Regions from separate parts of the Cohnella sp. 56 genome, predicted to be linked through region 2. Evidence: riboswitches for the same ligand, from Rfam matches in the RefSeq annotation. Region 2 holds a riboswitch; each other region holds the start of a gene.
What was found. A riboswitch is a leader RNA that binds a small molecule or an ion and turns the genes downstream of it on or off. The one in region 2 is predicted to bind cyclic di-AMP.
Positions count from the first base shown of each region.

Region 1 (9,968 bases), on a different contig from region 2:
AGCGGGTACCCTGGAGGCAGGGTCCGACCTGCTCGCCGAAGTTCCTGCCGAAGCGTCCGCCGAAGCCCCGGCCGCACATCCGACCGCAGCGCCGGACGGCGGAGCCTCCGCAGCCGCCGGTCAGCAGCAATCCGCCTCCACTCCCCAGACGCAGCCTTCCCCGCCGCCGGCACAACCGCAGTCTGTGCCGCTCAGCAAACGCATCGCCGATTATGACATCTCGGTCAAGCTGCAGGACGGCGGCATGCTCGACGCTTCCGAGACGCTGACCTGGACCAATCCCGGACGCAAGCCGGTGACGGACCTCTATCTGCACCTGTACCCCAACGCCTTCTCGCCGGGCAGCACCTTCATGAACGAGTCGAACGGCCAGCTGCGCGGCGTCAAGATGACCCCGGGCAAAGAGGGAGCCATGGCGCTGACCGAGCTCACGACCGAAGCGGGCGAGACGCTCCTGCCCCGCCTTCGCTACATTCAACCGGACGACGGCAACGCGAAGGATCTGACGCTCGTCGCCTTCCGGCTGCCCAAGGCGGTCGGAGCGGGTCAGAGCGTCACCGTCCGCATGAAGTTCACGGTCAAGCTGCCGCAAATATTCGCCCGCATGGGGCAGGCTGGCGACTTTGTCATGGCGGGCCAATGGTTCCCGAAGGTCGCCGCCTATGAGACGGCAGGCACGCGCGGGCGGACGGCCGAAGGCTGGAATCTGCACCAGTATCACGGCAATTCGGAGTTCTATTCGGACTTCGGCATTTACAGCGTGAAGATCGACGTTCCCGAGGACCGGATCGTGGCGGCTACGGGCTTCCAGTACAAGCAGCCCGTCGTGAAGGACGGCCGCAAGATTTATCAGTTCTACGCCGAGGATGTGCATGACTTCTCCTGGTCCGCCTCGCCCAGGTTCGTGACAGCGGAGGACTCCTTCTCATCGGCCGGCGTGCCGGGCGTCCGGATCAAGCTGTACCTCGACCCGCTGCATGCCGGCCAGGAGGAGCGCTACATGCATGCGGCCAAGTCTGCATTGGCCAAGCTTGGCGAGTGGTACGGCGATTATCCGTACACGACGCTGTCCGTCGTCATCCCGCCACCCGACGCGGAAGGTGCGGGCGGCATGGAATATCCGACGCTCGTCACGGGCGCCGCCGCCAAGGACGACAATCCGGGCTACGAGCTCGAGCGCACGCTCGTACACGAGATCGCGCACCAGTATTGGTACGGCATCGTCGCCTCCAACGAATTCGAGGAAGCCTGGCTCGACGAAGCGTTCACCTCCTACAGCGAGGAGAAGCTCATGGCCGCCATCTACGGCGTCGCGCCCCGCACGACGATCGAATCCCTCTATATGACGAATCCGCTGCCGCTCAAGCTCGATTCGTGGAGCTACGGCAGCTCGGACGCCTATGCCGAAAATGTGTACATGCGCGGCAAGCTCGTGCTCAAAGCGATCGAAGCCCGGGTCGGCGAAAAAACGATGTCGAAGGTGATGCGCACTTATTTCCAAAAATATCGCTTCAAGCATCCGGACAGCCAGGCCTTCCAGCGCGTCGTCGAATCCGTCACCAAGGAGGACTGGAAGGACTTCTTCTCGGCCTATGTCTACCGCGGAGAGACGGCCGACTTCGCAGTGGCCTCGGCCCGCACGGAGCCGGACGGCGAGGGCAGCTACCAGTCGAGCGTCCTGCTCACGCGCAAGATGGGAAGTCCGCAGGCCGTGACCGTGCTGTTCGGCTTCAAGGACGGCCAGACCGTCCGCAAGACATGGGACGGCATCCAGAATCACGTTCAACTCCGGCTGCAATCCGCCGCTCCGCTCGAATACGTGTCCATCGACCCGATGCTCGATGTCGTGCTCGATCACAGCAGGTACGACAATTATCTGAAAACCGAAGCGCCGAAGCGGCAACGCACCAAGCTCGACGTGACGCTGAGCCAGCTGATCGATGCGTTCATCGGCAGCATGGCCTGGTGAGGGAGGGATGAGAATGAACGACGCGATCCGCCAAGGCTGGACGACGACAAAACGCCACAAGTACGCGCTTGTCGCCCTCTTCCTGTACCGTTTGCTATGGGGCTTCTTTCTTTACCGGCTCATCGATTCCATCGTCGCTCCGGTGCTTGAGCGCTTCCCGGATCAGCATCCGCTCGGCGCCGCGGCCAAGCAGATCTTCGCGATCGAGGCGCAGTTCCGCCTGCTCAAGACGGATCTGGCCGATCGGACGCTGCTCCTGCTCGGGGGCATGCTGCTGCTCCGCATGCTGCTCACGCCGATTCTGAATGCCGGTCTGTATTATTCATTCGGCCATGACGACGATGGGGGCGGTACGCATGTGCTTCGGGGCATCAGAGAGGCTTGGAAAAAAGTAACGCTGCTGTATGCTGCCGAAAAACTGATCGCGCTGCTGCCGACTGTCTGGATCGTTCCGTTCGCACGGAGCGCCTACATGGCGGAGCCGAACGTCCAGGCGTGGATCGGTCAGATGCTCCCTTATGCTGCCGGCTGGGCGCTATGGATGATGGTCGTGCACCTGCCGTTTCTGTTCATGCAGTTCAGCGCAGCCGGCGGCGCCAGTCTGTGGCAGGGTGCGGTTCACGCCTTGCGCCGTCTGTTCCCGCTGCTGGCGGTGACGCTCCTGCTGCCGCTGCTCTCGCTCCTGGGCGCCGCAGCCGTCTCCGCGGCCTCGTTCCTCTGGACCGGCCTGGCGATCATCGTGCTGAACCAATCCTTTCATTTTATCCGCACCCTGCTGTCGCTCTGGACAGCCGCCTGCCAGCATCGATTGTGGCTGCGCGAGGATCAATGACCTCTGCAGGCAAGCTCGCGGCCAAGCATTGAAATACTCAAAAAGAGACGACGCGCGGTCCCTCCAAGGACCATGCGTCGTCTCTTTTTTTAACCGACTATTAATATTGGGTGAGAGGCGGGCATAGACTACGATCATACTCTTGCGACCGCACCCCCGTCGAAGACTTGCTTCCTCTTAATCTTTCTCATTTATTCATAGGCTCGGCCCATTTCTTGCCGGCAGCCCGCATCCCTTGCTACGTCTGGCTTTTCGGATGATGGCGACATATTCCTCCCCCTTTCGGACATTAAGGAATTCTAATCTTCAAGGAGCAGGAGTTGAGGCCTAAAAATCGAATTTCTAAAGCTAAGGTGCGAAAACTGCCGAATTCCCGCGCACGGGGAAACGGGGGAACCATTTTTTACTGGGTGAATTGACTTCGCCTCGCGCAGAAGTCATAGGGAACCTTCAACCGAACCCTCCAGCTAACCTCGTAGGCACCTGGAAGGAGCTTTCCGTTTTGCGTAAAGTTACAGTCCTCATCCTTGCTTTAACCTGCTTGCTTGCTTTCCAGATGGGCAGCGCGTCTGCCGCATCCAAGCTCGATTCGACCGTCTCCAAGCTGATCGGCATCGACTACGATTACGGCGGCACGACGACGAGCGGCTTCGACTGCTCGGGATTCACGGCCTATGTATTCAAGAAGTTCGATGTCACGCTGCCTCATTCGTCCAAAGGCCAGTTCGCGATGGGCGACAAGGTAGCTCGCGACGATCTGCGCCCGGGCGATCTCGTATTCTTCAATACGAGCGGCAGCGGCGTATCTCACGTCGGCGTCTACGTCGGCGACAACAGATTCGCGCATTCGGCCTCGAAGGGCGTGACGATCTCGGATCTGGATGACAAGTATTACGCGAAGCGTTATCTCGGCGCCCGTCGCGTGATGGACTCCGATACTTACAAGTCCGTGGCGATCGACCACGTGTAAGATTCGGCACAAGTGAGAGTTGCTTGCTTAGGCTAAGACCCGCCCCCAAAGCGGGTCTTAGCTGCTGCATGGAGTGAAAATGGAGAGGTATTAGTTGTATACCCGCATTCAAAAGGCGCGAAACAAGCTGTCAAAAAAAGTCCCGAATCCTCAGAAAAAGGATTCGGGACTTTTGGCATCTGGCGCGGATATTCCGCCTGACGGCGGTCCGTCCTCATCTCCGCCACGGGTAATCGGCGCCGAGACGTTCGGCCTCCTCCGGCTTCACGCCGCTGCCGTACCTGGCCTTGCCGTACAGCTCGCCGAGCTTCGCGGACATGGCGGCCAGCCAGCGGCGCATGTCGGACTGCTCCCGCTGTCCCCGGGGCGCGCCGCGGGCCGACTCCCATGCCTCGATCGCCCGGAGCGTCTCCGACGGCGTGTGCGAATCCCGGTGCGCATAGCCTTCGCGAACCGCTTCGTCGAGAACTGCGGCGTACAGGCTGCGAACCCGTGCCTCGGCCGGCAGGGCCGCCCACTCCTCGCGGCGAAGCGCAGGCTTGGCCTTGGAGCGCCGCCTGGCGAACAGCCGGCTGAGCAGCCGTTCTCCCTGGAGGAGGCTCTCGCGCTCCTCCGTATATCCCGGGTCTTCGTCGTTCTGGCGCTTGCCCTGGAGCATTCTGTCGTACCAGGTCTTGATGCGCTCGGACAGCCGACGCCACCAGACAGCGTTCAGCAGATAGCGCCGGCCGATCAGATAGACGGCGGCCAGCGCCAGCAGTGCGAGCGCGACGTACATGGCATACTCGAGCCACACCCAGATGCGCCCGGTGTCTGAAGCCTGCTCGGGAAAAACAGGCTGCTGTGCGGGCGGCTCGGTCTCGGGGGGCGGCTCGGGCGCAGGCTTGCCCTGGGGCATGAGCGCGATCAGCCAGCGGACGAGGCGGGCGATCGCCGGCCAGATCGGCACGCCTGCGAACGGCAGGAAGACGATGGCGACGAGCAAGCCCCAGATCGCCGCATACCGCCGGCCGGCTGCCGCGAGCCGGCGGGTGACGAGCCCGGCGCCCAGGCCGGCCTCGGACAGCGAGCTTGCCTGGACGAAGTAGATGCTGGCCGCCAGCCAGAGTATGCCGGCCGCCGCCAGCCACGGACGCGCGGCCGAGTCGATGCCAAGCAGCGGCGCGGCTGCGAGGACGACGGCATGCAGACCGACCGCAACCGAGCAGCGGACGATGCGCCGCCAGTCGTAGCGGGCGATCCAGGACAGCGCGCCGAGCGGCACGACAAGCGCCAGCAGCCATGGATCGACGGCGGCGGCAGCGGCAGCGAGGATGAGCACCAGCGCGACGTGAACGATGGCGGCAGGCATGCGGCGGCGCAGGATCGCTGGCAGCGCGCGGCCGCCAGCGGCGGCCAGCCAGGCGAGTCCGATCCAGCCGGCCAGCGGCAGCGACAGGTCCGCAAAGTCGCTGAGCAGGAGCAGCGCCGGATAAACGGCCAGACTGTCCGCCAGACTGCGAATGATCAGCTTCATGACATCCCTCCCGCTGCGGCTCTATGCGCTGCTGCCGGACGCTGTTGATGAAGCAGCAGCACCTCTACCCGATTGCCCGCTTGCCGCAGCCTGGCCAAGGCCTCCTCCTGCTTGGGCGTCACAAAAGCGGTAATCAGCAGCAGGTTCGTCCCGCGCATCCGGGCGCGAAGCAGGTCCTCCAGCAAATAGCCGAGCTCGAGCCGGACGACGGGTTCGAAGTCGGCCATCGCATCCAGCAGCGCGTAGAGCTGGCGCCGCCCGCCGGCCGGCTCGATGCGCAGCGGCACGCGCTCTGCGCCGCCGGCGCGGCCGTTGTAGATCAGCCCGGCGCGGCCGCCGGCGTCCAGCACCTGCTTCGCGGCGGAGGCCGCCAGGCTGATCGCCTCCTCGAAGCGCTCTGCCGAGATTCGCCGATTCGTGGCAGCATCCGCCAGCTCCGCGTTCAGCAGCACCGTGACGTCGCCCCCGATCATCGTCTCTCTGCGATTGACAAGCAGCTCGCCTGTTCTGGCGGTCGCGCTCCAGTTCACTTGCTTGAGCGCATCTCCGCTCCGATAGGCGCGTACGCCGGCCGTATAATAATGATCCTCGCGAAAAGCCTCCGGCGTGCTCATCGCACTCTGTATCCACTCGCGTGCCGCGCGAGGGATGTCCCGGGCCTGGAGCAGCCTCGGGTATACCGTGATCGCGCAGTCCGAGCCGACCGTGAGCGACCTGCCCGTCACGCCGAGCAGGTCGCCGTGCGTGATCGCGACGGACGCGATGCGATAGCGCCCCCGCTGCAGGCAGACGACCTCGTGCCGCCGCACGATCCGGGTGTACGGCCCGAGCGTGAACAAGCTGGCATGATTTTGCAGCGACTGGCCGACGCTGACGGCGAGATCGAGCTCCTCCTTGCCGAACCGCAGCGCGGCCGGCATCTGCGTCTCGACGCGCAGCCAGGGCAGCGGCAGCCACTTGGCGTTGACGAGGCGCTCCTCCATCCGGATCTTGTCCCCCGCAAAGGCATGCGGTACGTTGAACCTGCGCTCATACTGGATTCGCCGCAGTCCCAGCTTGCCGTACAGCAGACGCTGGACCAGTCCGACCGCAAGAGCGACGAGCAGCAGCTTGAAGATCAGCATGCGCTAAGCATAGACCGCATCCTGCTCGGCAGGCACGGCGGTGCGCTCCAAGATCTCGCTCACGATCTCCAGCGCCCGCCGGCCGCCTGCGAGCGGATCGTGCAGCACGAGGCGATGGGCCAGCACGGGCGACGCGAGCGCCTTGACGTCCTCGGGCAGCACGAAGTCCCGCCCGCGCAGCAGCGCCCTCGCTTGCGCCGCCCGCATGAACTGGAGCGTGGCGCGGGGGCTCGCTCCTATCGACGTATCTTCATGGCCGCGCGTCGCAGCCACGATCCCGAGCATATACGCCAGCACGTCGTCATGGCAGCGCACGTCCCTGAGCGCCTCCTGCAGCTGCAAAATATCGCCGACGCTCAGCACAGGCTCCGCAGCCGCCAGCGGGTCCGCGCTCATGAACCGGCGTACGATCTCCGACTCCTCGGCCGTCGTCGGATAGCCCATCGGAATGCGCAGCATGAAGCGGTCCAACTGGGCTTCGGGCAGCGGGAAGGTGCCGTGGCTCTCAATTGGATTCTGCGTCGCGATGACGAGGAACGGCACGGCGAGCGGATGCGTCTCGCCGTCGATCGTCACCTGGCGTTCTTCCATGCTCTCGAGCAGGCTCGATTGCGTGCGGGGCGTCGCCCGGTTCAGCTCGTCCGCCAGCAGAATATTCGTGAAGACAGGCCCCCGCCTCAGCTCGAAGGCGCCCGTGCGCTGGTTGTAAAAGTTAATGCCCGATACGTCCGACGGCAGCAGGTCCGCCGTGAACTGAATCCGCTTGAACTCGCAGCCGAGCGATCTGGACAGCGACTTGGCCAGCAGCGTCTTGCCGGTGCCCGGCACATCCTCCAGTATGATATGCCCCGAGGCCAGCAGCGCGATCAGCGCATACTCCGCCGCTTCGGGCTTGCCCACGACGATGGACGCAATCTGGTCCAGCACCCGGCCGGTCTTCTCCCGAACTTCTTTTAGATGAATCATGGCTATAGTCCTCCTCTGCCTCAAACGCTTTCAATTCCAGCTACCCTTCATATTACAGAGGCGTGGGCGGAATCACAAACAGCGTCGTCGAAGGAGGACATTCGCTAAACTTACGGGCACGATAAAAAAAAGGACAGGCGCTGAGCGGAGAACTCTCGGCACCTGTCCATCGGTTTGCGGCAATTACTTTGATCACTCATCGAACAAGCGGCTTAGCCCCTGCGAACGGCAGCTCCCAATCCCTCATGTAAAATTCAATCCGCCCGTATAGGGCAAGGGTATGAGGAAATTGCCGACGTTCATCATTTCTCCAAAGCATTTCGTAAAACGACAGGAATGACGCCGGGCGAATGGATTCATTCAAGCAGGGACAAAAAAAATCCCTGCCCGACCAGCGGCGAAGGGAATGAAACGCTTTAGCACCTGAGCAGCGAATCGACAGACAAAAAACGCCTCCTCAACCGCTAATGCGGCGAGAAGGCGTGTCAAGGCGTACGCTATACGACTGCTGCGGTCAGGCGGCCTTCTTCGCGGGCGGCCAATGCCGCCTTGTTCGCCGCCGGCTCCCGGCCGATGCCCTCTGCCAGGCCGTAAGGCAGGCAGAGCGGCGCGCCCGTGCGCGGATCGGGAATGACGTCCGCGTCGATGCCGAACACGTCGCGCAGCATCGACGGCGTCATCACTTGCTCGGGATGGCCCTCGTAGAGCACCGTGCCTTGCTTGAGCGCGACCAGATGCTGCGAGAAGCGGGCCGCATGGTTGAGATCGTGAACGACCATGATAATGGTGCGCTTCTGTTCGCGGTTAAGCTTCTCCAGCAGCGTCATGACCTCGATCTGATGCGCCATGTCGAGGAATGTCGTCGGCTCGTCGAGCAGCAGCACCTCGGTGCCCTGCGCGAGCGCCATCGCGATCCAGGCACGCTGCCGCTGGCCGCCGGACAGCTGGTCGACGGCGCGGTCGTGGAACTCGCCCATGCCCGTCGCCTGCAGCGCCCAGTCGATCATCCGGTTGTCCTCGGCGGACAATGCGCCGAATCCGCGCTGGTGCGGATAGCGGCCGAACGAGATGAGCTCGCGCACCGTCAGCCCCTCGGGCGAGGTCGGGTTCTGCGGCAGAATGGCGAGCTGCTTGGCGACTTCCTTGGTCGGCTGGCGGTGAATCTGCTTGCCGTCGAGGTACACGCCGCCGCTCTGCGGACTCAGGATACGCGCGAGCGACTTGAGGATCGTGGACTTGCCCGAACCGTTCGCGCCGACGAGAGAGGTAATCTTGCCATCGGGTACGGACAGATTCAGATCCTTCACGATACACCGGCTGCCATAAGCGAGAGTCAACTGATTCGTGCTTAACCGCGACATGTTTTCACTCCTCCGGCGAACGAATTCGCCTTTATGTTCATCTATATTCTGATAATCGTTATCATTATCAATCGTTAATAAGAATGATAATGGTTCTCAACAACAAAGTCAACGATTTACCATGTTTGATTTCGAATTTTTTAGCCGCAGCAGCTCCGATACGGTCACGAAGCGGTACCCTTCCTGCGTTAGCTTGGGAAGGATGATGCGGAGCGCGTCAATCGTCTGCGTCTTCCCGCTCACATAATCGTGCAGCAGCACGATATCGCCGCTGCGCACGTCGCTCATGATTCCTTTGACGATATGGCTCACGCCGGGCCGCGCCCAATCGTCCGTCGGATGGTGCCAGGACCACAGCACGGTCAAGAGTCCCTCCTCGCGTCCCACCGACAGCACCCGGCTGTTAAAAAAGCCTTCCGGCGGCCGGAACAGGACCGGCTTCGCCCCTGCGGCCAACGCGATGCTCTGCTGCGCCCTCGCGATCTCGCTGCGGATCTGTTCGTCCGAGCAGCGCAACAGCATGCGATGCGTATATGTATGATTGGCTACCTCATGGCCTTCGATCGCCTCCCGCTTCACGATCTCCGGGTACTGCTCGGCCTTCTTGCCGGTAATAAAAAAAGTCGCATGCGCATGATATTCGCCCAGCAAATCCAATATCGCGGGCGTATCGACCGGGTCCGGTCCGTCGTCGAATGTGAGCGCGATGACCTTGCCGTCCAACGGAACCTCCCAGATCGCCTCGCCTCTGGATTCATAGTAGGCTCTTCCTTGGAATGCCGGCTTCTGCGCATCCGCGCGGGCGCAAGAGAACGCGTTCGCCGTCAGGATGAGCGCCGTCGTTCCGATTGCCGTTTTGGCAGCCAACAGGCGAACAAGCGCCATCGCTTTAGATTTTCGCATCTCCTCGGTCTCCTCTCTTCGTGGAAAGGCGGAGCTCCGGCTTCCGGAACTCCGCTCCCAGTTCATCCAGACTTCCTTGTGCCAGCAGTTAGAAGCCTTTGTATTGCGGTTCTTCCTGCTCCAGCTGCTGCACGCGCTGCTCGACCTGGTCTACGATCTGCTGCGTCTGCGAAGCGGCATCGGTGAAGAGCTGCTTGGCCTGCTGGTTTTGCGTGCTGATCGCGAATTGCTCCAGGCTGGCCTGGGCGCTCTTGAGAGAAGCGACGGTTGTTTTAACTTGAGAAGCTACGGTCATCTGGGCTACGCCTCTTTCTGTTCGATAATGTT
Region 1 is NZ_JAZDQE010000009.1:34,106-44,073, forward strand. Features, by position in the region: gene VQ071_RS16400 (M1 family metallopeptidase) at 1-1,969, shown strand, start outside; gene VQ071_RS16405 (hypothetical protein) at 1,983-2,801, shown strand; cyclic di-AMP (ydaO/yuaA leader) riboswitch at 3,155-3,298, shown strand; gene VQ071_RS16410 (C40 family peptidase) at 3,304-3,771, shown strand; gene VQ071_RS16415 (hypothetical protein) at 3,986-5,287, opposite strand; gene VQ071_RS16420 (DUF58 domain-containing protein) at 5,284-6,411, opposite strand; gene VQ071_RS16425 (AAA family ATPase) at 6,415-7,377, opposite strand; gene VQ071_RS29330 (AraC family transcriptional regulator) at 7,666-7,797, shown strand; gene VQ071_RS16430 (ABC transporter ATP-binding protein) at 7,875-8,738, opposite strand; gene VQ071_RS16435 (polysaccharide deacetylase family protein) at 8,847-9,641, opposite strand; gene VQ071_RS16440 (DUF1657 domain-containing protein) at 9,730-9,936, opposite strand.
Region 1: linked by a shared signal. The riboswitch ahead of VQ071_RS16410 (C40 family peptidase) and the one ahead of VQ071_RS15770 (CAP domain-containing protein) in region 2 are both predicted to bind cyclic di-AMP.

Region 2 (9,968 bases):
CACCAGCAGGTACACCAGACAGCCGGCCGAAAAAGCCACCAGCGCGCCGTGCATATACCAGAGCGAGCCGTCGGCTTGATGCAGCAGATTGCCGAGAGACAGCAAGAACAGTAACGTGAACCCCGACAACTGCTTCATATCGAGCGGGTATTTGACGGGTATTATACGGATCGCCGCCTTCTTTTCCATATTGATCGTCCCTTCAGGCGCACGCCTGTCCGAATCCGAGCTTGGGATCATCCTATGCGGACAGCGTGCAGATTAGAACAGCAATCCGTATCGCCCCTTCGATGCTCTGTTCCTGCCGCCTCCACAACCCACAACCGCAAAGACACAGCCCCCTCGGCTGTGTCCAAATGCGTCCCGCCGGCTTCAACCGGCAAGAACCTATATAATAGAAGAATGCACGCGGCGCTTAGCGATCGGTGCGATCTCTGGTGTTTTCCTTCCACTCGCCGATCTCCTGCTGCACCTTGCCCTTGACTTTGTCCCACTTGCCTCTGGCCTGCAGTCCCGCGTCATCGGTGAGGTTGCCCCATTGATCCTTGGCCTCGCCCTTCGCCTGGTTGACTGCACCTTTGATCTTGTCGCTCCAGCCTTCCGTATTGCGATCCATACAGAGCCTCTCCCTTCCTGTGCATGAGTTGGTTATACGGATTGTTACCCGGGAGACAGCGTTTCCAAACATCGGTCAGCCCTGCCGAATGCGGGAAGTTATGTCCCCGGCTTCTGAATATCGTGGTCGACGTAACGTTCGCCGTTCAGCTCGCTGATGACGTTGATCGCTACCTTGGCCCCGTCGCCGGCCGTGATGATCGTATGGACGCTGACGCCCGCCGCCGTACCCGCCGCCCATACGCTGCCGATGCTCGTGCGGCCGTCAGGCGCCGCATCGACGACAGTTTTGATCCGCGGCTCCGTGCCGGGCTTCGTGCGGACGCCGCTCGCTTCGGCCAGCTCGGCCATAAGTCCCGTGGCGAGAATCACATGCTGCGCTTCATAATCGCCGCCCTCCGTCTCCACTCTAATGAAGCCGTCTCCCGCCGTCAGCCGCGTGGCCTTGGCCTGCACGAGCTCTGCGCCGAACTTCGCCGCCTGCCGCTTGCCCGTCTCGACGAGCTCCGGTCCGGAGATCGCTTCGACGCCGTAGTGGTTCTCCACCCAGGCGCGCTTCGTGATGCTCTGGTCGCTGTCGATGACGAGGGTCGACTTGCCCGCCTTCGCCGTGAACAGGGCCGCGCTCGCTCCGGCAGGACCGGCGCCGATTACAATGACATCATACATATTCCTCTCTCCCTTCGGATATGCGGATATTGAACGCACGCCTGCCCATATATTCTAGCACGTTCTGCCAAGCCTTCCCAGATCCACAAGGGCTCATGGCAAGATTGCAGCAACAAATGCTGGAAGTCGACGTCTGTATATGTAAAAAAAGGCGGTGTCCAGCGTGCCTCGAACGAAACTCCCAATGAATACGCGAACAGTCGGCGTCCTTATCCTGCTGCTCGCCGCGATCGCGCTGGCGGGCTGCGAGAGCAAGTCCGGACAGGATTGGAAGCCGGCTGCGGCCGCTGCGCGGGGCTATGTTGTGCTGTCCTTCTCGGGACCAGTGAATCCGGGTCCCCTGCCCAAGTTCGTGCAGTCGGTAGCAGCCGGCGAACCGGCCTCCGTCAAGCTCGTTCACTATACGGTCGAAGGCGATCCGATCCTCCTCGAAGCGCAGTACGACGGAAAGGAGATCCGGTATGCGAAGGACAGCAGCATGGATGCCTTCGGCGCCGGCAAAGTCGTCAAACAAGTATGCCGCGGCGCGGAGATGCGCAGCGGGACGGACGGGACCGTATATGCGCTGACCGGCTGCGAAGGCGGGGATGTAGAGCTCGCTACGCTGCCTAAGCTTGATCTGCCGCAGCGGGTGGAGACGGCAGCCTATGCGGCCGAGCTGACGCTCGTCCCGGAAGAGGGCACGGGCGCCTACAAACCCGTCATCCGCAACCTGGGCGACGCGGACCTCGTATGCGGCGTGGAGTATGCCATCCAGAAGCAGGAATTCGGCACCTGGATCGGTATTAGCCCCAAGGAAAACGCGGCTTTTCCCGCGAACCAGCTGACGCTGAAAACCGGCGAATCGTACGAAATGGACAGCCTTGGCGGGACGTACGATTGGCCGCCGGCCCCGGGACAGTACCGCGTCGTCAAGTCGATTGAACTGGGCTCGACCTCACTGCGGCTTGCGGCAGCGTTCAAAGTTCCTTGAACCTACAGAAGGGCGCCCCGACGGGGCTCCCTGGTCCAATCGATATGCTATTCCGTCAGCCGGTCCACAGCTACCGTCTGAACGTCCGTCGGCTTCTGTCCGACCTGGACGGTCGCCATGCCGTTCGCCTCGTCGACTTCCTCGATCCAGACGGGCTGTCCTTCCAGCTTCACCGCGATCATGTCCTTCGATTCGAATATTTGCTTGGCCCGTTCCGTGTTCACGATGGATCGTCCCCTTCCTTTTCCCGCATCGTATCGGTCGTCGTCTCCTCGATCAAGCCGTTGTCGAACGTGACCTGTCCGCCGCCGAGCCCTTCGTTGATCATGCGGTCGATGTCCATGTCGTAGTTGTCGCGGCCTTCATAGATGTGATCCTGGACTGGAGCTGCTTCGTCGTCGCCCATGGTCATCCGGCTCCCTTCGCTTGTCTGCTATGGCGTCTGGCGCATGCATCGCGTTTCAGGATGCCCGATTCGGCCGCTTCGTATGAATCATGCGCCGCCCAGGGAACCCTGTAGAACATACGGACCTACCCAAGGAGGCCAAGAAGCGTATGCATACCGTATGGAAGGGCGCCATCAGCTTCGGGCTCGTGCATGTGCCCGTCAAGATGTTCACCGCGACAGAGGACAAGGACGTGCATCTGCGCCAGATTCACAAGGTGTGCGGCACGCCGATCTCCTATACGAAGAGCTGTCCGCACTGCGATCGGGCGGTCGAGACGGATGAGATCGTGAAGGGCTACGAGTACGAAAAGGGCCGCTTCGTGCTGTTCGACGAGCAGGAGCTTGAAGCGATCAAGCCCGAGAATACGCGTACGATACAAATTTTGGACTTTGTCGCGCTCGAAGAGATCGACCCGATGTTCTATCAGAAAACGTATTATCTGGCGCCGGATCAAGCGGGTGCGGGCGCGTACGGGCTGCTGCTCGAGGCGATGCGGCAGTCCGGGCGGATCGGCATCGCCAAGATCGCGATCCGCAGCAAGAGCAGCCTCGCCGCCATCCGCTGCGTCGACAACTGCATCTGCATGGAGACGATGTTCTACCCGGACGAGATCCGTGCGATCTCGGGCGTGCCCGGCCTGCCGCAGCAGCAGGCGGTCAACGAGCGCGAGCTCGACATGGCCAAGCTGCTGATCGAGCAGCTGTCCGCGCCCTTCGACGCCGCCAAGTATACGGACGACTATCGGGCTGCGATGCTGGACGCCATCAACCGCAAGGTCGCCGGGCAAGGCGTCGATGTCGTGACCGCGCCTGCGGCCGAGCGGACCAATGTCATCGACCTGATGTCCGCGCTGCAGGCGAGTCTCGCCGCCGTCAAGACGGGGGACGCGGCTGCGAACGGCGCGCCGGCTGCGGCGGCCGGAACGCGCGGCGCCGGGCGCAAGTCCGCGATTCAGGGCGACACGGGCTTGCCCGGCGCAGCAGCGGCAGACAAGCCGAAGCGCTCGCGGGCGAAGCCGGCTGTGCCCGGCGCCGCAGCGGCGGGCGGCGATGCCGCTGGCGGGGCCCCGGCGGGGACGCCGTCCCGCAGGCGCAAGGCGAGCGAGCCTAAATCTTGAGCCGAACCGGCGATGAACGGGCATGCATATACTTGCATCGCACATCAATCGCGGACAAATTGCGCATTTCATGACGCGGCCGCCACAATGAGAATATTTTAAGAAGCGGCGAACGCCCCTTCCGAATCCCGCGCGGGACAAGGAAGGGGCGTTTTCAGATTTTCTAATATATGGATCATGGTAATATTTATGCCGTGAACCGGCCGGATTCGGCTGATAGAATGTGAAGCATCCGAGCCGAAGCCCGAGAGGGCACGGGGGAACCAGGCATATGGGGTGAAGCCGCTTCATGCGGCAGGGCGTTCTCCGACCTAACCCGTCAGCTAACCTCGCAGGCTTAACCTATAAGGGGGAATTAAGCTTCCATGAAAAACAATCGTATCGGTCAACTGGCACTGTCCGGCGCTCTCGTCCTGTCGCTGGCAATCCCTTTCAGCGCATCCGCAAACGCCGCGACGACCTCGGGCACGCCGACGGTCCGGACTTACACATATACGCTTAACGCATCTACAATCGACGCATCGCAGCTGCAGCAATATCTCGGATCGTTCGACTGGCAATCGCTGCTGGCCGGGTTGAACGGCGGCGGAGCCAACGGCTCTGCACCGACTGTGACGCCTGCTCCGACAGCTAGGCCTGCTCCGACCGTGCAGCCCACCGCTCCGGCAGCCACGCCTGCACCGACCGTGCAGCCATCCAAGCCGGTTGCCACGCCCGCACCGACCGCGCCGCCATCCATCCCTGCCGGCGCCGGCAGCGGGACGACAGGCTCGGGCACATCCGTGCAGCAATCCGACTTCGCCGCACAAGTCGTCAACATCGTCAATCAAGAGCGCGCCAAAGCCGGCCTGTCCGCACTGAAGACGGACGCGAAGCTGACGACGGTCGCCGATGCCAAGGCCAAGGATATGTACAGCAACAACTACTTCGACCACAACTCGCCGACGTACGGTTCGCCGTTCGATATGATGAAGCAGTTCGGCGTGACGTACAGCTATGCCGGCGAGAATATCGCCAAAGGCCAACGCTCGCCGACCGAAGTGATGACCGCGTGGATGAACAGCGCTGGGCACAAGGCGAACATTATGAACGCCAACTTCAAGTCGATCGGCGTAGCCTACTACAACGGCGAATGGGTGCAAGAGTTCACGGGCTGATCGGCCCGTACCGCCTCACAGGGGCCGTCCCGCAAGTCATGCGAATGACTTCGGGGCGGCCCCTTTTTTGGGGGCGGGCAGCTACAGGAGCAGCGGCAGCGCCAGCACGATCAGGCCGGCCACACTCATCCAAGCGCCTTGGACGCGGATGCGCAAGCTGGCTTCTTCGGCCTCCTTGTCCGCTCTCCTCTGCATACGGCTGCCCGCAGCCAGTCTCAGGACAGCCCTCGGATGCAGCACGGCGAACAGAGCGGTTCCTGTCCAGAACACAAGCACGAGCGACAGCAGCGCGCCCGCCTGAGGCGGCACCGGAATAAACGTAGCGATCCCCTCCCTGCTATTGTTCTATGAGGGAAGCGGAGCAAAAGTGCGGGGCATCGCCCGTATTATTCCGGCTGCGCAAAGGAGCAATCGGCCGCTCCTGCGTCCAGGAACCCCTGGAGCACCGGATGGCGCAGCGTGCCGCCCGTCGTCCACTCCAAATAGTTCACCTTCACGGCTACGCGGTCCGGCGCGATCCACACCGCCTCCCGCTCCCGCTCGGTCCTGTTGGCGAACGGCTTGCGGGCGATGCGCAGCTCGGGCAGCCGCGCGGTCAGCGACCGGTAGTCCTCGTGCGTCAGCTTGCCCGCGCCGGCGTGGCCGATATAACAGAAGCAGCCCGCTTCGTCGTAGAGACCGAGCAGCAGCGCATTGACGATGCCGCCCTGCAGCGTGACGCCGCCGACGCCCGCCGCGAGGTCGCGATCGATCTTGTGCTTCATCCATCGGCCGTCCTTGCCGCCGATCAGGTAGCGGCTGTCCAGGTCCTTGGTGACGATCCCCTCCATCCGGTGCGACTTCATCACCGCCAGCAGCGCGGCCGGATCGTCGTGATCGGCGACTAATTGCACCTGCGGATGCGCCTTCAGCAGACTGCGCAACACCGCCTGCCGCTCGCGAAGCGGCTTGTCCGTCAACCATTCGCCCTCGCAATAGAGAACGTCGAACACCATATAAGTGACCGGCACACCGGCGACGCCGCGCGAGATCGTGTCGCTCTTGCGGGCGCGGTCCCGCCGCATGATCTCGTGAAAGGAAGGCCGCTCCCTGTTCATCGCGATCAGCTCGCCGTCGAGAATGGCGGAGCGGGCGGCGATATAATCGGAAGCGCGCGCGAACTCCGGATATTGCAGCGTCTTGTCGTTCAGCCTGCGGTTGACGAGACGGGTCGCGGCGCCGTCCCAGTAGGTCAGCATGCGCACGCCGTCCCACTTGATCTGCGCCGTCCAGCCGCTCCGGACCGTCAGCTGCGCGGAGGATACGGGCTCGAACGGAACGATCGGTTGCATCGGGTTGTTGCGGTCGGACATGGATGGTCGTTCGCTCCTCGGTCGATCGGTTCAAGCCGGCGCCGTATGGCATCGCGATGCAGCGGCCACACTAACACCATTCATCGCCCCGGCTGTCGGGGCCGAGCAGAGCGGAGGAATGCTGCCATGACCCCGGCTATGATGTCTCCGGTCGCGCTGCGCCTGGGCGAACGGGAACTAACGATCTCTCACCCGGACAAGCTGCTATGGCCCGACTTGGGCATCGACAAACTCCAGTATGTCCGAACTTTGGCGGATTTAGCGCCTTACATGCTGCCCCACACCGAAGGCCGTTATCTGACGACGATCCGTTTTCCGGAGGGGTATGCGGGCAAGTCCTTTTATCAAAAAAACGCGCCCGCTCCCGTGCCCGAGTTCGTACGGACCGAGACGGAAGGCGGCATCCGGTACGTCGTGCTCGATTCGCTGCCGACGCTGCTGTGGATGGGGAGCTTGTATGCGCTCGAATTCCATGTCTCCTGCGAACGGATCGGGCAGCCGCTGCCCGACCGCTGGATACTCGACATCGATCCGAGTCTCGAGGTCGAGCCGAGAATTATGGAGGCCGCGGACAAGGTCGGGGACCTGCTGCATTCGCTCGGTCTGGAGGCCGTCCCCAAGACCTCTGGCGCGACGGGCATCCAGGTCGTCATGCGCATCGAGCCCGGGCCCAGCTACGACGATCTGCGCCGGTTCGGCAAGTTCATATCCGAGTATTTGACGGCAAAAGATCCGCAGCTCTTCACCGTAGAACGGCTGAAGAAGAACCGCGGATCGCTCATCTACCTCGACTATCTGCAATATTATCCGGGACGCACGCTGGCCGCGGCTTATACGCCGCGGGCCCGCCCGGGCGCGCCAGTGTCGACGCCCCTTGGCTGGGACGAAGTGCGCGCGAACCCGCGCCCGTCCGACTTCAATCTGCTCAACATCGCCGCCCGGCTGCGGCAGCGCGGCGATCTGATCGGACAGATGCGGCCGCAGCGGCTCGCGGACGTGCTGAGCGGGATCGGGCGGACTTGACTTAAGAGCGACCGCCCGAACCGTCTCATCGGGGCAGGCTCAGATTCGCGCCAGATACGGGATCGCCAGCGCGGCGATCCGCTCGTGACCGCGCGCATTCGGGTGGAGTCCGTCGTCGGTGAAGTGCGGCAGCGTCAGACTGTTCAGCCCGCTCTCCGCATACAGATCGAGCACGGGCAGCGCGTATTCGCGCGCCAGCGCGCGCACCGCCTCGGCATAATCGCCGAGCCGATGCCCCTGCGCATTCGGACGAACGACGTCGTAGCCGTCCTTGGCCCGCTGCAGCGGGGTCCACAGGCCGAGTCGGCATCCCGGATTCGCCGTCAGCACGGCTTCGATCGCCGAGCGGTATGCGCCGACGAACGTCAGCGGATCGCGGCTGTCCGGACCGCCGAGCGGCTTGTCCAGCCGATAGTCGTTGGTGCCGGCGAATATCGTCACGCAGTCGAGCCCGGGATCGATGCCCAGCGCCATCCGGTACGTAGCGCCTTCGTCCGTCGGTCCGCCGGCCGTCATGGGGCAGCCGCTCCTGCCGTAGTTCAGCACCTCCGCCCACTCGAGCGCAGCTGCAACGATCGGCTGATAGCCGTTCGCCGCCGTGATGCTGTCGCCGAGCGTGCCCCATCTTTTATTGCGCCACTTCATCGTCTCCATCCTCGCCCTCCGTTAATGACCGCCCGCGGGAGCCGGTTCGCCCAGCCATGCGCCCTGCGCCAGCAGTACGCGCTGCAGCTCCGCAATCTCGACGTCTCTGGCGCCGACGCCGTCCCGCAGCGCCAATGCGGCGGCCGTGCCCGACGCCTGCCCCATCGCCAAGCAGTTCGGCATCACCCGCAGCGAGCCCTGAACCGCCCGGTCTGAAGACGCGGCCCGGCCCGGCACCCACAGATTGTCGATGTTAAGCGGCAGCAGCGACCGGTAGGGCACGCCGTGCGACTCTCCCGGCTTCAGATGGGTGAAGGTCATGTTCGCTTTGCTGTGCGCCATATGAATATCAATATAATACGCGTTGCGCGCAATGTCATCATAGAAGGTTCGCGCCTCCATGAAGTCGTCCGCCGTCAGCACGTAGTCGCCCTGAATCCGGCGGGTCTCCCGGATGCCGACCTGCTCCCCGCTCGCCACCAGATGCGCCTGCTCGAAGCCGGGCACATAGTTCTGGAAAAATTGCAGCTGGCGCTGCGCCAGCCTGCGCCCCTCGATCGCGCCTCGCGTCAGGTCCTCCGCCTTCGTCCCGTCGATGCCGAACACATGGCCGAAGTTGACGCCCACGAGATAGTCGTTCACCCAAGCGAGGCCGGAGACCGACTTGCGTCCTTCGGGCAGCGCGCCGTCGGCGATCGCCCGCTCGACGGTCTTGTGCAGCTGCCCCGTATCTCCCGTCCGCTCCAGAAATTCGCGGAAGCGCCCGCGGTCCACGTTCGCCAGCAGATAACACATCGAGCCAGGCTGAAGCTCGCCCGCCTCTCCGCCCTTCTGGAACGGCGCGCCCGCCAGCGCGGCGATGTCCGCGTCGCCCGTCGCGTCGATGATATAGCGGCACCGCACGACCGAGCGGCCGCTCTTGTTGACGACGACGATGCCCTCGATGCTGCGTCCGTCGGCGGACTTCAGCACGTCGTAGACGAACGAGTGATACAGCGGCTCCGCGCCGCTCTCCAGCAGCGCGTCGTCGTACACGCGCTTGAGCGTCTCGGGGTCGATCGGCACCCAATCGAGCGTGTCGGCGTATTCCCGGCGATAGTCCGCATTGCACGCTTCCTTCATCCGCTCCATCAGCGCCAGGCCGATGCCGCGGATGATCGGCTTCTGCTTGTCCGTGAACGGGCAGAAGGCCGGCACCAGCGATACCGTGCCCATGCCGCCCAGGTAGCCGCGCTGCTCGATCAGCAGCGTGCGGGCGCCGTTGTTCGCGGCAGCGATCGCCGCGCCGACGCCCGACGCCCCGCCGCCCACGACGACGACATCGACCTCGCGGGATACGGGGATCTCCTGTGCGGGTACACTTACATGCTCCTCATTGCTCACTAGCGTTCACGCTCCTCTCATTCGCCTTCCAGACAGAGCCGGATCAGATCGTCGACGTCGGCCGTCGCCAGACATTCCACCGTGTCGGCCGCGCCGTAATAAATCTTGACCTCGCCGCTGTCCTCGAGGACCATGCCGCCGGGGAAGATGACATCGTTGCGGAAGCCGCCGTCCGTCTCGTAGGCCGCCTCCGGCGCCAGCAGCGGCCGGCTGGACATGCCCAGTATTCTGCTCGGGTCCTCCAGATCCAGCAGCATGATGCCTGCGGTATACCGCTTCTTCCAAGATGGCTCCCAGCCGTTCTTGCCGCGGCTGTCGTCAATGTCGACCGCGTGGAAGGTCGTCAGCCAGCCGCGCTCGGTGCGGACCGGCGGCGCGCCGGGACCGACCTTGTCGTTGGCGAACGGCACATGCTCCACGCCGAGCAGCAGCTTGGACCCGCCCCAGTAGCGCAGGTCGGGCGAATCGCTCATCCACATGTCGAAGCGGTCGGCGCCGCCCCGGCTGTACACGGGGAAGGGCCGCTCGAGCCGGACGTACCGGCCGCCGATCCGCTCCGGGAACAGCACCATATTGCGGTTGTCC
Region 2 is NZ_JAZDQE010000008.1:169,401-179,368, reverse strand. Features, by position in the region: gene VQ071_RS15805 (hypothetical protein) at 1-189, opposite strand, end outside; gene VQ071_RS15800 (CsbD family protein) at 416-616, opposite strand; gene VQ071_RS15795 (FAD-dependent oxidoreductase) at 715-1,284, opposite strand; gene VQ071_RS15790 (DUF4362 domain-containing protein) at 1,469-2,257, shown strand; gene VQ071_RS15785 (H-type small acid-soluble spore protein) at 2,305-2,481, opposite strand; gene VQ071_RS15780 (hypothetical protein) at 2,478-2,663, opposite strand; gene ku (non-homologous end joining protein Ku) at 2,813-3,823, shown strand; cyclic di-AMP (ydaO/yuaA leader) riboswitch at 4,049-4,176, shown strand; gene VQ071_RS15770 (CAP domain-containing protein) at 4,189-4,980, shown strand; gene VQ071_RS15765 (hypothetical protein) at 5,062-5,289, opposite strand; gene VQ071_RS15760 (ATP-dependent DNA ligase) at 5,367-6,332, opposite strand; gene ligD (non-homologous end-joining DNA ligase) at 6,459-7,355, shown strand; gene VQ071_RS15750 (SGNH/GDSL hydrolase family protein) at 7,395-8,009, opposite strand; gene VQ071_RS15745 (FAD-dependent oxidoreductase) at 8,022-9,383, opposite strand; gene VQ071_RS15740 (glycoside hydrolase family 130 protein) at 9,401-9,968, opposite strand, start outside.

Region 3 (9,968 bases), on a different contig from region 2:
GATGCTCGAGCTCCTGCCCGATCGTCGCGAGCTGCTCCTCGTGGTTGACGCCGTACCGGAGCAGCTTCCCGAGTGTAAACGTCATGTCGGCCACTTCCTCGTCGTCGTTCAGCTCCGCCTTCATCCGGATCGTCTCGAGAGTATTGTAGATGAAGTGCGGATTGATCTGGCTCTGCAGCGCCGCGTACTCCGCTTCCTTCTTGCGCGTCTGCGTCGTCTTCACTTCCTCGAGCAGATCGCGGACGCGCGTCACCATAATGTTGAAGTGTCTGCCCAGCATGCCCACCTCGTCGCGATAACGCTGGTTGAAGCTGACGTCGAGATTGCCCGTCTGTACTTCCTGCATCAGCGCCTTGATCTTGCTGAGCGGCCGGGTGAGCGCATACGAGATCGCGATCGCGATGCCGAGCGCCAGCAGCACGAACAGGCCCGACGTGAGCAGCGTCACGTTGCGGGTGACCGACGCCTGACGGGTCGTCTCCTGCGTCGGGATGAAGACGAGCAGCTTCCAGTTCGTCAGCGAAGACTTCGCGTACGTCGTAATGTACGACTCGCCGCCCAGCTCGCTCGGGAACGAGCCGGAGGTCGACGTCGCGCGCCGGATCGCCTCTTCGCCCGACAGATTGCGGGTGAGCAGCGACCGGTCGGTCGCATAGACGACCCTATCGTTCTCGTCGACGAGAATCGTCTGCCCCTTCGTCACGTCGTCGAGATCGCGGAACTGGCGCTCGAACGCCGTAATGTTCGTGTCGAAGACGATGAAGCCGATCGGCGCGAGATCGAACTTCACCTGCTTGAGCTCCCGGATGACGGAGAAGGCGTAGTAGTTGTCCTTCCCGGTCGAGACCTCCTGCGTGCTGACGAGCACCGGCTTGCCGTCCGCGGCCTTCGCGATGTTCGTCCAGTCGCCTTCGACCTCCGACAGGTTGTTGCGCATGCCGCCGGTTTTGATGTTGTATTTGACGTGCCCGTAGTTATCGAACACATAGACCGATACCGTATCGGGCTTGATTTTGTTCAGATTCGAGATATACAGGTCCATCCCCTGCTCCTTCGCAAGGCCCGTATTCGGGTCCGCGAGCCAGTCGAGGAAGTCCTTGTTGTACAGCGGCATCGCCGACATATTGTACAGGTCCGTCACGTAATCGTCGAGCTTAAGCAGCGTCTTCGAGGTGATCTCGGTCGCGTACGACGTCGTGTTCGCCTTGATCGAACGGGCATAGTAATAGGAAGAAGCGTAGCTGATCATGAAGAGCGGCAGGCAGACCAGCGTCAGGAATACGATTAGCAGCTTCTGCTGCATATTCAGATTCGCAAACGCCACCCATAGCTTGTCGATCGCCCGTCCGGCGATTTTCCAACCCTTCTTCACCATGCCGCTTCCTCCCGTTGTCTGACCGTGCGAGTACAGCTATTTTACTGCACCGTTCACGATCCCGGCAAACACATACCGCTGGAAGAACAAGTACAGCACGATGATCGGCAGCATAATCAGCAATATCGCCGCAGACATCATCTCCCATTCGGTGCTCCGCTCCGACGAGAAGTTCATCAGGCTGGTCGATACGACCGTCAGCTTCTGCGCCGGCATGTACAGGTACGGGGTGAACATGTCGTTGTAGATGCCGATCGTCTTGATGATGACGATGGTCGCGGTCGCCGGCGTCAGCAGCGGGAAGATGATGGTCCGGTAAATGCGGAACAGCGACGCGCCCTCCATCATCGCGGCCTCGTCCAGCTCCCTCGGAATATTCCGCAGAAATTGCAAGTAGATAAAGAGCTGCAGCACGCTTGTGCCCAGGTTCAGGACGATGGCCGCCCATAGCGTGTTGTACAGATGCAGGTTTTTCACGACGGTAAAGGTCGCGACCTGGGTCGTAATCGTCGGTACGAACGACAGTGCGATATAGGTGCCCATGATGAGGTTTTTCAGCTTGAAATCGAACCGGCCGAGCACATACGCCACCATCGTGCCGAGCGCCACATTGCCGATGACGGCGATCACGATGATGAACAGCGTGTTCATATAGGCGCGGTCGAGATGCGCCCGCGTAATGACCGCGGCAAAGTTGTCGAAGTTCAGAAAGCTGTGCGGCAGCTTGAACACGCTCGTCTGGGCAAACTCCGTCTTGCTCTTGAACGCGTTCAGCACGAGCACAAACGGCGGAAATACGATCACAAGGACGGCGATCCACAAAATGAGATGCTGGAACACGGACAATGGCGCGAAGCGCTTCTCGCTCATTCCGACCACCTCCGTGTTGCGAGCCGCTGGATGCCCAGCACGACCACGACCAGCGCGATCAGCGTGATGCTCATGGCGGACGCGAGCCCGAAGTTGTTGAACTTGAATGCCGTAGCGACCGTCTTCGTCAGGAAGGTATCGCTCGCGCCAAGCGGTCCGCCGCCTGTCAGAATAAACGGCAGATCGAACATCTCGAGCGTACCGATAATCGTCAGGAACAGATTCAGCTCGATGACCTGGGTGATATTCGGCAATACGACGCGCATCGTCGTCTGGAAGCGCGAAGCGCCGTCGATCTTGGCGGCTTCGATGATTTCCGAAGGAACGGATTGCAGCGCGGCGAGATAAATGACCATGTTGAGGCCCATGAATTTCCACAGCGTGATGAAGCCCAGTACGTGGTTGACCGCCTTCGGCGAACCGAACCAGCTAATCGCGAGGGAATCGAGTCCCATGCCGCGCAGCATCATATTGAAGGAGCCGTATTCCGAGTTGAACACATAGTTGAACATATAAGCGACGGCGACGCCGTTCATAATATAAGGCATGAACAGCATAACCCGGTAACCGTTGCGCCCCTTCAGCTTCGAGTTAAGCACCAGCGCGAAGAACAGGCCGAGCGCATTTTGGAGCAGGCCCCAGATGACATAGACGAAGTTGTGGCCGAACGCCTGCCAGATCTCCTTCGTCTGGAACACTTCCTTGTAATTGGCGATACCTACCCAGGTCTTCTCCGGGCTGAAGCCGTCCCAGCTCATGAAGCTGAGAAAAACCAGATACCCGGTGGGATACAGCGAGAATACCGCCATCAGCGCGATCGGTACGAGCAGGAACAGGACGATCAAAATCCGCTTCTGCAGGCTGTACGACAGGCTGTCGATCATCCGCTAGCACTCCTTTCCTAAACGACGGACGGGGCTGGACACGACAGAAGCGGATGTCCGTAGGACCGGCCATCCGCTTCTGTCGGTCATGCCGCAATTGCGCCCGCCGGTCCCGTTACTTGCCGAGCGCCGCCTTCGTCGACTTCCACTTCTTGTTGTAGCTGTCGAACACGTCCTGCATCTTGCCGACCGTCACTTCTTGAATGAACTTGAACGGATCGAACTGCATTTTGTTCTCGACGGCCTTCACGTCTTCGCCGATCGACTGCGCTTCGAGCATCTCCGGCTTGTAGGCCATGAAGTCGGTAATCTGCTTCAAGCTTTGCTGCTGATCCTTCAGCGGCGAGATGATCATGTGATCCTTGTAGTCGCCGGACTCTTCGAGCAGGAACTTGATGAACGCCTTCGCGAGCGGCTTGTTTTTGCTCGTCGCGCTGACTGCGTACGCCCAGTCGTTGCGCATCATGCCCTTGTACGTGCCGCTGTTGTCGTACGGCAGCGGGACGAAGCCGATGTCATCGAGCGACAGGCCGTTGCTGAGCAGGTTCGAGATCGCCCAGTTGCCGATGTACATCATCGCCGCTTTGCCGGAGGCGAGATCCTTTTGCGTCTGATCCCACGTCGCCGAGTAGACATCCTTCTCGAGATAGCCCTTGTCATAGAGCTGCTTCAGGATGCCGAGACCCTGACCGTATGCGCCGTCGACCGTGAACGGCGTATCCGTCTTGATCTTGTCGTTGCGCAGGTTCGTGCTGCCGTAGATGAACTCGGCCGGGTCGGTCCAGTATTGGAGCGTCCAGGCGTCCTTGAAGGCGGTCGCCATCGGCACGATGCCTGCAGCCTTCAGCTTGTCCGCATCGGCGAACAGCTCGTCAAGCGTCTTCGGCGGCTCGGCGATGCCGGCCTTGGCGAATGCCTGCTTGTTGTACAGCAGTCCGTTGATCGCCACCTGCTGCGTAATGCCGTACAGCTTGCCGTCATAGGAGTTGTAGTCCTTGAAGTAAATGTTGTCATCCAGACCGAGATCGTCGAGCGGCTCGTAGAACTTCGGCAAGTCCGACTGCGTCGTCTCGACAAGCGAGAGTACGTCCGGCAACTCGTTCGCAGCCATCCGTACGCGGATCGTCTGCTCGTAGTCCTTCAGTCCTTCAATCTTGACCGTGGTTCCGGGGTATTTGGCTTCGAACGCTTCGACATACTTCTTCAGGTCGGTATCGACCAGTTCGGTCCGGTGCGTCGCCCACGTGATCGTACCCTTGATATTTTCGCCGCCCGAAGCTTCGCCGCTTGCGCTCGAGCTGGCCGACGCGCTGGCGCTGGCGCCCGTACTCGCCGAAGCGCCCGCCGACTGCGAAGCGCTCGAATCGTCGTTCGAGCTGCCGCACCCCGCCAGCAACCCGACTCCGAGTGTCATTGCCAGACCTACTGCCACATTTTTCTTTTTCATTTGTTTGCCCTCCCCGTTTTGCTTGTACGGTTGTTGCCGATTGCCTAAGTCCATACTATGTTAATTAAAGTCACATTCAAATGGCCGCATTTTGTTTTTGTTAGCTATTTTTTGTTTGTTGCGGCGGCGGCGAATGAATTCAATTGTGATGTGTTCGCTTACATATTTCGGAAACGTTCGCGTTGATTGGAAGGCGTTTTCACGATGTTAAGTATAATGACACTAAATTTGCAATGTGAATTTCTCCATCCTGCCGTGAAGCAAGCCGCGGCGAAGTAGCTCGCCCAGCATGCCTATCATACCCGGCATTTTCTCGCCGTCATTCATGGCTGCCGTCATGCGCCGGTTCCCACAGTCTCAGACGGGGCATGAAGAAGTTCCGGAGCATCGTCGGCCGGGCCATGCTCGGCACGAAAACAAGCTCCTGCACCGTCGCCAGGACAGGTACAGGGGCTTGTTTATTCATCGGGATATCATATTGATCTGCTCTGTGCCAGACGTGCGCGCTCACCGAACCTTATGGCCCCAGCCGACCATTACCGATAGGGAGCGTCTCCTCCCGATGCGATGCGTGAGCGCATAGGCTCGTGCTTGAACATTTCGCGCATATCGTGGCCGGAAGGGTTCTGGAACACGACGAGCCCGAACTCCGGCGCGACCGCGAGCAGATGATCGAAGATATCGGACTGTACGCCTTCATACTCGCTCCATACGGTCGTATCGGTGAATGCGTAGATCTCCAGCGGCAGACCGTTCTCGCCTGGAGGCAGCTGGCGAACGAGGAGCGTCATATCACGATGAATCCTGGGATGCTGCGCCAGATACCGCTCGATATAGGCACGGAATACGCCGATATTCGTCATCGCGCGACCGTTCGCCTTCACGGTGCGGTCGATCTCGCGTTCCCGGTTGTACAGCTCGATCTCCATAGCCCTTTCCCGAATGTAGTCGCTTAGATACTGAATGCGTTCGAACCGCTCGAGCATCTCGGGCTTGCAGAAGCTTACGCTGTTCATATCGATATATAGCGAGCGCTTGATGCGCCGTCCGCCCGCCCGCTGCATCCCCCGCCAATTTTTGAACGAATCGGAGATGAGCGCGTACGAGGGGATCGTCGTAATCGTCTTATCAAAGTTTTGCACCTTGACGGTGTTCAAAGAGATATCGATCACGTCCCCGTCTGCACCGTACTTGGGCATCTCGATCCAGTCGCCGACCCGCACCATATCATTGGAGGACAGTTGGACGCCTGCGACTAGGCCCAGCAGTGAGTCCTTGAAGATCAGCAGCATGACCGCAGACAGCGCGCCGATGCCGCTGAGCAGGATGAGCGGACTCTGTCCGATCAGATTGGAGATGACCACAATGCCGCCGATGACGAACAAAAATATTTTTACGACCTGAATGTAGCTCTTTATCGGGCGGCTCTTGGAGATCTCGTAGGTCGTATATATATCGTTCATGGCGTTCAGCAGCGCGTCGAGCACCATGATCGCCACGATCGTCAGATAGACTGCGATTCCCTGCCCGATCAGACGGTGATAGCCAGGGAAGCTGTACGAGAAGGAATAAATAATAATGGCGGGAACGATGTGGCACAGTCTCTGAAGCACTTTCCGACGGAGGAAATGATCTGCCCACTTATAGCGGTTGCTGCGGATATATCGGGAAGTGATGCTGAGCACGACCTTCTTGGTGACATAATGCGCGAGGATGCTAAGGGCCGCAATGCCGACAATCAGGACAGCATTCGCCAGATCGGCGGACAGGCCGGACGCGACGCCCAGATCGGCGATCAGTTGTTGGATTGAATTCATCTCTTCCTCCCCAAAATAAAAGAAAGGCTCGCCTGACGAGATTGCCCATGCGCCAGGGAGCTTGTTATTCGATGTTACCGAAATCCGGCCAACCGGTCAATGACGTATGTCCCGGTCGCGAAGGAATGCCGCTGACGATCAGCGGATTCCTTCATTTATATATGCTTCCTGCCATAACTCGTCCGCACGCCCGGAGACACAACCGATAAAAGAGTCGATTTTCATATCCAGGTACGCGGGATCAATACCCGCGATATGTTGATGAACCTGGATATCCATCTCTCTTCGCTTGGAAATGAAGCTGCCCCTGCAGGTAAAAATATGGATGGGGCTCTCGGTCCATGTCCGGCAAAACTGAACGTACCGCCAAGACAGCGCAGGACTTCTCTCAAATAGGATGATTAGATCGGCATCGAGGCCTGGCGGCCGCCAAGTGTCGGGTTCGGCCGTCTTCACCTGCACCAGCTGCGCATGCTTGGACCGCTGCAGCCTGCTTTTTTCCTTTTTGTTGTTCGTGAGCAGCGCATATGGCAATTCTCGTCGAATCAACTGTTTGACGAACGATCGGCCGTCCTGATTCGGAGCGGAAACGAGAAAACGGACATGCCGGCTATCACGCATGCCGGATCCCGCCTATTATGTATTTTGCTTTCGCCATTTTAGCACTCTCCTTTTCGTGTTCTACTGGGGATTCGTGTGAAACGGCAATGTAGAAGCCTCCTCTCTCCTGTATTGAACCAGTCCGATGATAAATGCCAGCAGGGTCCGCAGAACGCAAAAAGACCCTGAATAATAGGGTCCGGGATTTACCTGTAAAGAAAAGAAAAAATAGACCCATCCATTGCTGACGAGGTTAGCTGACGGACTCGGGTAAGATGGTACCCTACACTTCATGCGAAGTGATTCGCCCCACTTGACTGGGTTCCCCCGCTTTCCGGACATTGCAACCGGAAATTAAGCGTGCCTATATGATAAAGAGAAGGATAAGAAATGTCAAACCGCTTCCCTCTCCTTTAACTCCGAACGAATGAGCCTCCTGGCCAGCTCTTCGTTCTCCGACGAGATTCGCTTGAACGTCTCTCCGATCGTACCGACCTCGTCCTTCGAAAATTTGCCGTCGAACTCCCTCGCGCCTCTGTTCCAGTCGACCATCATTTTCTTGATCAGAATAAGCGGCTTCGTAATCGAACTCGAGATGAAATCGGAACGGGATCCATAACAGCGATATCCATCTCATATGCCCAATGCCCGTCTTATATAAATGTAGTTTTATCACGTTAACGAATTCGTCAAGGAATGCCTAGTGCGGATTTCATAGATTCGATGTCCGGATTGTTTGGATTCGGGATTAGGGATTCGGGATTCGAACCTTTACATGCTTCAAATTATATCGGACATTGCGGGTGTATTGGAGCCGGCCTGCTCCAGTTGGATTGTGGCACCGATCCAGTCGAGAAGCAAATCAGGAAGCCCTTGAAACCTTGGGCATGGCGATTATCAAAAGGTGGAGATGAGACATCCGAAAGATATTTTCGTGGAGGCATTTTCATCGGGATGGATTATTAATCCTGACAATTGGAAAGCAATGATCGAGGTTCAGTAGGGAAGAGGCATCGTCAAAAAAACGAAAAAAATGATCCCCCGCATGGCCGCAGATGTCCTTTCATCTGTCGCCGTACGGGGGATTTTTTCTTGCGAGCATTAGGCGGCGCTGTTCGGGCTTTGTTCCCCGGCGCTACCGGATGACCGCCGCACCGTGAATGTCGAGTTCCGGCACGACGAACTCCACGCGTCCGTCGCGCCATTCGTAATCGAGCGGCTGACCCGACGGCTCCCACACGACCGAGGTCGGCTTGATAGCCGCCGCAACCGATAACTGAATCGGACCGATCGGCGGGATGTAATCCGGAAAGCCGCGCCGATTGGACACGGGCATTCCTGCCAGATTCAGCAGATTCACGCACAGCGCGCCGTCCGCCGAACGCCGCAGCGCGAGGTCGACGCAGGCCGGGGCGTCGGTCGTCACCTCGGGAGCGGGGAACAGGCGGCGGACGATATCGCCGATATAGCGGCGCATGAACGGATGATGGCTGTGATAATAGCGGTCGGCGAGCGGCCCGTACACGGCGGCGATCTCCCCGCGACCGTACCGGCGCAGCGTCGCGGCGACGGCTTCGTGCCGCAGCGCGAGATGATCCGACGATACGCCTTCGGCACGCACATCCAGATAGGCGCTGCGCTCCTGCACGCCTTCGCCGTGATAGCGCAGCGACAGCGTCTCCGCCGCGAGCGGCTCGACGGCCTGCCACCGGCCCGGGCAGCCGATCTTGCCCGCACCGGACACGAGTTGCGCCCGCACCTCGCACGGCTCCCCGACCAGTCGAGCGCCGAGCGGGCCACCGTCGCCCGCCTCCCCGCGGCTGTCATCCGCTTCCGCGAACAGCCGTGCGCAGCGTTCCCCGAGCAGCAGCAGCTTGCCGCCTTTCTCGACATACCGCAGCACGCGCTCGCGGAAACTCTCCTCCAACACCGGCGAATCAGGAATGACAAGCAGCGGGAATTCGTCCAGCCGCTCCATCAGCATATATTCCGTCAGCACGTCTACGGAATAGTGCGACTCGAGCAGCGCATGCAGCGCGCCCTCGAGCTCCTGCAGCGGTGTATCCCACCAGGTGTACACCCGGTCGGATACGTCGAACTGGCTGGCGGCGGAATGGAGCAGCGCCACCTGCGGTACGGAGACGCTGCGATGGCACAGCGCCTGCCGCGCCCGGCAGAACGCGGCGACGTCGGCCGCGGTGTCTGCGATCTCGTCGGCGATGTAGCCCGAACGCGTCGGCAAATAATACAGCATGAACCCGCCGCCGTGCATAAGGACTACGCCGGCCTCCTGCTTGAGCTGCGCCGGCGACTTCAGCAGCTCCTCCTGGCCGTCGGCGCTGTCGAAGCCCCAGGACAGCAGCTCCCACGGCATCCCGACGTTCGTCAGATAACGGGCTTCCGTTCTCGCCCGATCCGCGGACAGCATCGGATCGTAATCGCCCGAGACGATATCGATCGGCGCCGCGACGGGGATGGGGCACATCGTCGTGTACGCCCAATTGCTGGCGATCTGCACCTCCGGCCGCTGCCGGCGAAGCTCCCCTGTCCAATGCTGCAGATAACGCTCGAACGCTGCCCGGTGGAAGCTTTTCCATTGCGGCCAACGGTTGTCGCCACGGTCCGTCGGCGCGTCGTCCCAGCCGGTTTCCGCCTTCCAGGCCGCCAGAGCGGCAGGCGAGTAGTCAAGCTTCGCGCCCCAGCATTCGCCGTCCAGCCAGACATTGTCCACGTCGTACCTGTCGGCGATTTCCACGAGCTGCGGAACAAGCAGCTCATCGACATAGGGGCCGAACACGCTCGTCGCTTCGGCGTCCGGTTCTCCTTCCGGGCCGATGCGCGCCCATTCCGGATGCTGCCGGACTGCCAGATAATCATACAGACCCGAGTAATGAACGCCCAGCCCGATCCCCAGCTTGCGCGTCTCTTCTCGCCATATCGCCAGCGCGTCGCGGACGATGCCCGGAGACGGCGTG
Region 3 is NZ_JAZDQE010000010.1:107,431-117,398, reverse strand. Features, by position in the region: gene VQ071_RS17865 (cache domain-containing sensor histidine kinase) at 1-1,375, opposite strand, end outside; gene VQ071_RS17860 (carbohydrate ABC transporter permease) at 1,412-2,245, opposite strand; gene VQ071_RS17855 (carbohydrate ABC transporter permease) at 2,242-3,129, opposite strand; gene VQ071_RS17850 (ABC transporter substrate-binding protein) at 3,245-4,576, opposite strand; gene VQ071_RS17845 (hypothetical protein) at 4,896-5,042, opposite strand; gene VQ071_RS17840 (mechanosensitive ion channel family protein) at 5,113-6,393, opposite strand; gene VQ071_RS17835 (hypothetical protein) at 6,532-7,014, opposite strand; cyclic di-AMP (ydaO/yuaA leader) riboswitch at 7,221-7,364, opposite strand; gene VQ071_RS17830 (hypothetical protein) at 7,387-7,545, opposite strand; gene VQ071_RS17825 (alpha-amylase family protein) at 8,129-9,968, opposite strand, start outside.
Region 3: linked by a shared signal. The riboswitch ahead of VQ071_RS17835 (hypothetical protein) and the one ahead of VQ071_RS15770 (CAP domain-containing protein) in region 2 are both predicted to bind cyclic di-AMP.